2 regions of the Blautia sp. 1001283B150304_161114_C9 genome follow, and region 1 is predicted to be linked to the other one. Evidence: riboswitches for the same ligand, from Rfam matches in the RefSeq annotation. Region 1 holds a riboswitch; the other holds the start of a gene.
What was found. A riboswitch is a leader RNA that binds a small molecule or an ion and turns the genes downstream of it on or off. The one in region 1 is predicted to bind tetrahydrofolate.
Positions count from the first base shown of each region.

Region 2: another riboswitch for tetrahydrofolate. It lies ahead of I4V44_RS07095 (folate family ECF transporter S component); the one in region 1 lies ahead of folE (GTP cyclohydrolase I FolE).

Region 1 covers NZ_JADPGO010000006.1:106,320-110,752, forward strand. The annotation lists gene folK (2-amino-4-hydroxy-6-hydroxymethyldihydropteridine diphosphokinase) at 1-633, opposite strand, end outside; gene folP (dihydropteroate synthase) at 691-1,500, opposite strand; gene I4V44_RS04945 (HD domain-containing protein) at 1,540-2,037, opposite strand; gene folE (GTP cyclohydrolase I FolE) at 2,034-2,591, opposite strand; THF riboswitch at 2,727-2,823, opposite strand; gene I4V44_RS04955 (hypothetical protein) at 3,054-3,467, opposite strand; gene I4V44_RS04960 (Y-family DNA polymerase) at 3,483-4,433, opposite strand, start outside.
Region 2 covers NZ_JADPGO010000010.1:38,634-43,066, forward strand. The annotation lists gene I4V44_RS07090 (hypothetical protein) at 1-1,042, opposite strand, end outside; THF riboswitch at 1,580-1,684, shown strand; gene I4V44_RS07095 (folate family ECF transporter S component) at 1,771-2,331, shown strand; gene I4V44_RS07100 (GNAT family N-acetyltransferase) at 2,512-3,288, opposite strand; gene I4V44_RS07105 (SGNH/GDSL hydrolase family protein) at 3,389-4,087, opposite strand.

The DNA.
Region 1 (4,433 bases):
GTGGATGATACGTTCCCTGTTTGCCGCCTGTTCTAACTGATGCAGTCTCACAAGCAATTCTCCAGGAGTAAGAAGTGTCCGCATTTTCAGAACTCCATTTAAAAATTCATCCTGATCAGTAACTCCGTAAGGTTCTGTAATAAGATAATCGGAAATTGCCTCTATACGGCATCCTTTTGTCTCTGCCAGACCACGGATCCCATTGTCTATATACATCTTTTTATCACCCATATTAGAGCCAAAAGCAATGTAAGCAGTATGCCATTTCCGTGTAATTTCCACAGATACGGTTTTCAAAGGAAGACCAACCGGTGCCCAGGGCTTTTCAATCTTCAGAGTAATTTTTTCAAGTCCGGAAAGAGAGCAAAGAAGCATTTCTGCAAGATTCTCTGCAAGAGATTCCAGAAGTTTATAAGTATGTTTTCTGGTGAAATCAGTGATCATATGGCTGACTTCGCCATAGTTTATGGAAGCAGACAACTCATCGGTTAATCCCGCCAGACGTGTTCTGGTAAAAAGCGTGGCAGAAATAACAAATTTCTGTCCCAGAACATTTTCCTCGGGATATACACCATGGTTTGCAAAAACCTCCAGCTCTTTAATTTCTATTTTGTCTAATCTGGTCTCATCCATAACAGCAAATCCTTTCTGTATGTTATTTATATTTACCATCTGTTTTGTGCCAGTAATTTATCTGCGTCCCAGGATTGCTTCTGTCATCTGGATCACACGCTTGTTTTCTTTAACATCGTGGACACGGACAAAAGAGCATCCCTTCATTACGCCAATTACACTGGTAGCCAAAGTCCCCTCCACGCGCTGATCTACAGGAAGATCCAGTGCCAGTCCGATCATGGATTTGCGGGATGTACCAAGGAGAACCGGAAATCCCAGATTCTGAAAAAGCTCCAGGTGATTCATTGCTTCCAGATTCATTTCAAATGTTTTTCCAAAACCAATTCCCGGATCAAGCATGATTTTTTCATCTTTAATGCCAGCCTGTCTTGCAAGATTGACACATTCCTGTGTTTCGGCGAGCATATCAATGAGAAAGTTTTGATATTCTGTATTAGATTTGTTGTGCATCAGGCAACAGGCCACATCATATTTTGCGATCACAGCTGCCATTTTCGGATCATATTTTAATCCCCAGATATCGTTAACCAGGTCAGCTCCTGCCTGGATAGAGCTTTCAGCAACACTGCTCTTAAAAGTATCTACAGAAACAGGAATGTCAAAATGTTTTTTGACCGCTTCAATAACAGGAAGAACTCTCAGTGCTTCCTCGTCAGCACTGACAGGAGTATGACCGGGACGTGTAGATTCGCCTCCGATATCAATAATATCTGCACCATCAGCAATCATTGCCTCTGTATGTTTCAAAGCTTCATCCATATGATTCCATTTGCCGCCGTCAGAAAAGGAATCAGGGGTAACATTCAAAATTCCCATTATGTAAGTATGATTCTTAGTATCAAAAAAACGGTTTCCAATTTTCATGAGCAGAACCCATCCTTTCTTTTGTGCTTATGAAGAAGATCAGTATTCAATTTTCATATTTTTTTTATCATCAGACCAATAGCATTCGGAAGCAGCGGAACATAAAAAACAATTTCTGGACTGCTTATCCGCTTTATAAAGAAGTGCTGCCAGCGTACTGCAGGAATCTCCTTTTCGGTGATGTCCAATGGAAGACAGAATCAGTTCTTTTTCCTGTTCTGTAAAGTGCAGATCTGTCAGAATTTCCCGTGCGATTTCTACTCCTGCAATATCATGGGGAATGTTGTACTGATATTGCTGTGCACGTCCTATATCATGAAGAAGTGCTGCTGCATAGATAAGCTCTTTGGGCAACTCCAGATGTTCCTCCAGTGCATAAATGTACATCAACCGTGCAACATCCAGAAAATGTTCAGGGGTATGACGGCAGAAGATCCGTTCACTTTCAAGTTCCTGTATTTTTTTATAATGTTCCTGATAAACCGGGTGCCTCCAGATCCGATTGACACGATCCATATCTGAAAAATTGTTATTCATCCTTTTACCATAGAAAGGAACATTTTCTGCAGTTCCTTATCTTCTGTAAACGCACCACGGGTTACAGTAGTGATTGTTTTGCTTCCTGGTTTTTTTATTCCGCGCATGGTCATACAGGTATGTTCCGCTTCCAGCATTACCATAATTCCTTTTGGATCCAGAGTACGCTCCAAAGCATCTGCAATCTGAACAGTAAGCCGTTCCTGGATCTGTGGCCTTCTGGAATAAACCTCTACTGTACGTGCCAGTTTGCTTAAACCGGTAACTTTGCCGTTGGGGATGTATGCAAGATGAGCTTTTCCATAAAAAGGCATCAGATGATGCTCACACATGGAGTAAAAGGTGATGTCTTTTTCCAGCACGATTTCATTATTTTCTACAGGAAACTGCTTTAACAGATGCTGATCCGCTTCATGACCAAGACCTCCGTAAATTTCTTCACACATGCGGGCAATCCTGTCAGGAGTATCAATCAGACCTTCCCGTGTGATATCTTCACCGATACCTTCCAGAAGCAGACGGACTGCCTGCTCAATTTTCACTTTGTCAACCATTAAAAAATAACCTCCTTTGTATTTTTGAAATGGAGATTATCCTTTTGACCAAATTAAAAAGGATATCTCCAATTGTGATAGAATGTATGTCGAAAACATTCCCTAACACAATATGAGATATCCTCTTATATTGTTTGCAACGGGTGCGGATAATATACCGTAAGACGCACTTTTCGTTTCAGTGACAACTCCCCATTCACCGAACACTTGACGCATAAAATCCTATTTTGCATATCATTCATTTCGGTATTCAGTATACCATGTAATACGATAATAGAAAAGGGTTTTTCTGACTTTTCAGAATAATTTTTTCTGCTGCCAGAACTAATAGTTTCGAAGCACACTTTGCAGATATTCTTTATACTGCTGCTTTACATCTTCCGGTCCGACAATTCTCATTCCGGATCCAACACCGGTAAGCCATCCAAAAAACTGCGAGCTTCTGAGTATCTGTTTTTACATTTACCACTCTTCACATTTAATACCGCTTATCTGTTCAATTGGAATGACCGTTTGATCTGTCATGATCATGGTATGCTCATATTCGTCTACCTTTTTTACAATACCGGAGTACGTAACATAGGATCCGCCGGCTTTTTTTGCATCGGGAACAAAATAAGTTATCGATACATTCTGTTCTATACCGATATTATTTCTGATTATGTTGATTTTTTCGTTCAGCTGAGCAATCACTTCCTCGCTCAGTTCCAATCTTTCATCGGTTAATCTTGCTGTTTCTTTTATCGCAGCATCATGCCCAGTCAAGGCTGCAAAAGGAGCAAACTGCGCTGCCCGATCCCGAAGTGGCATTTGCGGATGATTCTTAGAGACCGGATGTGGCAAATTGATAATATCTTCATAAGAATTATTTTTCATCCTCTTCCAACTCCTTTACGCCTTATGTCCGCCAATTTGTTCATTTCTGTCTCTGGCGGTTGCACCTTCCTGAAGATTCATTCCTTTCAGTACAGCGTTTTTCCCAAATTTCTTCTTGATACTGAGCATTGCCTCCTGCATACGTTTCTCACGATCCAGCGCAGCCTCTTCCTCTTCCTGCTTTTTCCTTTGCGCCTCATAATCCGTAAAAAGATTCAACTGCTCATACACTTCTTCTCTCTCTACAGAGCTTTCATCCACAAGCCTGTTCGCTGTGATATTAATTCTTCTGATAAGCAAGTTTCTGTCAACAATCCTGTCATATAGTTCTATTACTGCATCCGTTATCAGTTTTGTTGAGGAAGTCTGCCGTTTCAGATTGGTCGTTCCATGTGCGTGTTTCGGAATTCTTCTTCCATAACGGTCAATCGTAACCTCTCCATGATACTGCTTTTTCCTGTCGGCATTATTCAGATTCTCAATATCATAACCAACCGTCAATACAATCTGGTCCGTCACAAGCTTCTTATCCACCAGATCCAAAACCATCTGGTCCGTCATCTCTTTGACGACTAATTTTGCTTTTTCAAAGTCATAAGGACAATGAAGTACCTGCCCGGAACAAACACTGTTCGTTTCCGGTTTGTAAGCCTTGACCATTTTCATGGTACAGGGCTCATATCCCCAGGCATGATTGATCAGCAACTCTGCATTAACGCCAAACAGTTTATATAGCAAATCTTCGTTATATAATTCATTCTCTTTTCCGATGGAACATCTGGCAATATCACCCATCGTATAGAGGCCATATTCTTCCAACTTCTTTGCATATCCCTTTCCGACTCTCCAGAAATCAGTAAGAGGTCTGTGGCTCCAGAGTTTCCTTCGGTATGACATTTCATCCAGTTCTGCAATTCGTACACCATCTTTATCTGCTTTAATATGCTTCGCCACGATATCCATCGC
Region 2 (4,433 bases), on a different contig from region 1:
CTATGGCACCGTCATCTGTCTGTACAGTGATGGTGTTGGCAGTACTTCCAATGATCGTGCCGGTTACTGTAAAGGAAATATGTTTGTCATTAATGGTATCAGGATCCTCACCTGTCACAGCAATAATACGGACTTCTTCCAGGGATGTTGTTTCCAGATCTCCGATATAAGTAACATTAACATGAGATCCCGGGGCAATTCCTCCCTTGAAGTAAGCGGGGATTGCTGACATATCCAGATTAAAGGAGGTGTCACTTCCGGCAGGAAGAATCCGGAGGATATTCAGATTTACTCCCTGTACAGTTGCCAGCAGCTGTTTTTCTTTATTTTCTATCTGCTCCGGTGTTTGTGTGAGCTTTGGATCTGGAGTTGGGGTGGGATCCGGTATTTCCAGATCTTTCAGATCTGAAATACTCAGCACTTTCAGGTGACTGGCATTTAAGGATGCGGAAGAATCATTGGAGGTATCCGGGAATTTCCCCTTGAATGTAAGGTAAACCCAGTCACCGGCTTTGATTCCATTCTGATAATACTGTTTTGTTCCTGTGATCGGATAGGTGGCTGTTTTTCCCTTCTTTGATTTTATTGTGATGGTATTGGAAGTCAGGGAAATGACCTGCCCATGTGCAGTGCGCTTTTTCAGTTTGTTTTTTTTATGAAATTCATCTACAACCTTCAGAACATGTACACTGCCTGTGTCAGTACCGGAAAGCTGACCTTCGTAAATGATACTGATCTCATCGCCGGTGATCATGCCGCCTTTACATTCCAGAGTGGCATTGGAAACATTAAATACATAGGAGGCACTGTCCGTGTTCAGAATAAGCTGGCTTCCTGAAAAATCCTGCAGGGTACCGGAAAGTTCATCCATATAGATACGGTCTTTTGTTTCGATTTCAGTTGTGATGTCAGATGAAGAAGTAAGTTCCCGGACGGATGTGTCTCCGGTGGATGTGAATTGTTCCAGTATGGTTTCAGGGCTGCATCCGGCAAAAGAAAAGCTAAGGCCGGCACAGACACATGCAGCAAGCAGTTTTTTCATAATATAGACAGGACCTCCGATAAATCATTCGTTTGAACATGATTCCTGCCGTATGCAATAATTATTTACAGGGAGGGATATTGCTTTCCGGCGGTTCGGGGATAAAATCAAAAATTTTCCGGTAGCTTTCCCATTCGTCATTATCTTTGGCAGGAGTGCATATCAGGCCGGTACATTCCGTACAGGCGTTGGTATTCAGGTAATTATCATAACATATATTATAAGGATTTTGGCAGTTATTTTTACATATTTCTGACATTTTTTACCTCCATGATTATAGCAGACCGGGGCGGGATATCTGTATTCATGTAATTTCTCATTTCTGAAGATGTCGGACTGCTGCATAATGTTATAGTATTAGTATATGCGGCTGTTTTATTCATAGACTTACGAGTGTTTGCAGCAATATTCTCAAGTAAAAAAAACAGACCATTCGTATAGAATGAACAAAAAACAGCATTCAAATTTGTGAAAATAATAACGAAAAATATATTGCAATTTCTATGGATTGTGTTATAATTTCGATAAATAAATAATAGCGAAGTAGGATTTTATGCGTCAAGTGTTCACAGGCTGGGGAGTCGCCGTGAAACGAAAAGCAGAAAGCGTGCTGCTTACGATATGATTTCCGCACCCGTTGCTACATATGAGAGCATCTCATAATGTGGAGGGATTATTATTTATGTAACTACTCTATTTTTTAAACACATTATGGAGGTGTTTTTATTATGCAGAAAAAACAATATTGGAACGTAAAAACATTGGTGTTCATGGCTCTTCTGATCGCCATGCATCTGGTACTCACACGAGTTCTGGTCATTGATCTTGGTGCGTACCGTATTTCTGTGGGAAGTGTATGTACAATCCTTGCAGGTCTGTGGCTTGGCCCGGTAGCTGGTGGTGTCTGTGGATTATGTGCGGATATTATCGGGTGTTTTATGAAAGGCTATGCTGTAAATCCGTTTATCACAGTTGCAGCAATCCTCTGGGGTGTGCTTCCTGCCCTTGCAAAACCATTATTTGCAAACAGAAAGAAAACAGGAAAGACAGTTGGTATCTGCGTATCTATCGTGGTAACTGCAGTTCTCAGCTCTCTGGTGCTTACAACAGCAGGACTTGTGATCATGCTTGGATATAATTTCTATGCGATCATGCCCGGAAGACTGGTACAGTTTGCAATTATGATCCCGATTTACTGTGTATTAACATGTCTGCTGTATTTCAGCCCGCTGACAGCGATGGTTGTAGGTAATACATCACCTGCAGTGCTGAAAAACAAAACCGTATAATTGAGTCGGACATGAAATACAGAAAAAGACCTGAACATTAGAACGATGTACGGCATAGCTGGCGCGAGTTATGTTAATTACATATCAATTGATTCCCCGAAAAAGAAAAGTTAAAATCTAAAAAAACTAAGAACTATCTGTAAAAGCAGAAAATGAAAATGCTTTACAGATAGTTCTTTTTTATTTCTCTGGTGGGAAATTTCCGTTTTCATCCGGCTGTACGCGGAACCAGTAAGTATAAAGCTGCTGGAATCCAAGTGATCTGTATAATGCCCGGGCATTGTCATTTCCTTCTACAACCTGAAGATATGCATTCTGTGCACCTTTTTTCATTCCTTCTTTCAGAAGTCCTGTGCAGATCTGACGGGCATAGCCATGTTTGCGGTATTCCTCTTTGACATGGATGGCGTAAATACCGATGTAGTCTCTGTCCAGGATACCAAGCCCTGTTGCAATGATCTGCCCGCCTATGCGGATGCAGGCGCAAATGGTTTCTTTGAGGATTGCCTGATACATGGATGGTACAACTTTTCTGTGAATCGGATTTATAGTATTTTTTAGATTGAACAGACTTTCAATCCATTCAGACGGAATGTTATTGTAGAATGTTACATCAGGATATGGAGTATCCAGATGTGCGGCGTTCATGCTCATTGCCATGACATTGGTGGTATGCTGGATGGCATATCCCCGATTCTCCAGAACATAATCAAAGTCAGGAGAGACAAGAGGACTGATCTTAAATACAGCGGGGGTTCCCAGACGCTTATATACGCTTTCACAGTATGGGATTTTTTCCCGCCAGGTGAGGGTGGAATTGCCGAACTGTTCTACGCTGTTGGTTCTGTGTGTATAAAAATAAGAAAATCTCAGGATCCAGCCGTCGTATAATTCCATCTTGTGAGATGGCCAGGCATTCAGAGACATATCTTCAATCTGTTTAATTGTAGTTTCCATAATATAAGGAAGACTCCTTTCCATAATAAGTCCGCAGATATGAGCGAGGACAGTGATTTATTATACAAAGTTCCGGGAAAATGCGCAATAGTTTATCTGTTCAGGGATTGTTATCAATGCTTTGAAGGAGAGGGAACAGTTTCTCGGCCAGAAGCTTATGCCCATACAAAGTAAGATGAATCCCGTCTGTTGTTATGGCATCAAATCCCGATTGAGTTGCTTCCTTATTAAAATAGTTATGCAGAGGCAGAAATGGAAGTCTGAATCTGACAGAGAGCTGTCGGATAATATCAGACATGGTATGGACATAGGGAATCCATGTCTCATATTCTTCCGGATGTGGAAAGATAAAGGGTTCCATAAGGATTACCTGCCTGGCATCTGTAGTGAGCAGATTCAATAATTCATTGTAATGAGTGGCAAACTCTCTCATCATCTGTTCTTTCTGAGAATCCGTCCGGTCTGTGTTCATTATCAGACCGATATCATTGATGCCGATCAGCAGAGTTATAACAGGAGAGTGATGCAAAAGAATACGGTGTTGACGGATATTTTCAAGGACTCTTGCCACAGTGAAGCCATCTATGCCACAGTTCCTGAAATGTATGGCACCTGTTGATTTATCTGTTAACTGTACAGCGCTTGATGAGCGTCCGACGGTATCTGCGGATATGGAGAAAGAAGGAGTCTGATTATGGAACATTTCTGAGAGTATCTGTACATACCCATTTCCCAGAGGAAAATCTTCAAATAAATGATTACAGTCCGTAATGCTATCTCCCAGACAAATGATTTGCATAAAAAACCTCCTGTTTGGTATTACCAATATAAGGATTGGTAAGTGCAGAGATATAAAATTTATATAAAAACCATATAAAATAATATCATCTGCTTACAGTTCGGTCAATGAAAATTGCCTTTTTTTCGTGAAAATGCATTAAAAAAATTATGAAAATCTATTTTTCAATCAAAATATCTGGATGAAATGCACAAAAAGAAAATCTATTTTTGCCAGAAATAGTCAAAATAATTGTTGACTTTTTAACGGATTTTAATATAATAATCTCAAAATCTTGAATCGATGGAAAGCTTATGAAATATTTTACAGACATAAGTTTAGGAATCCTGGCTGAGGCATCTGAGGC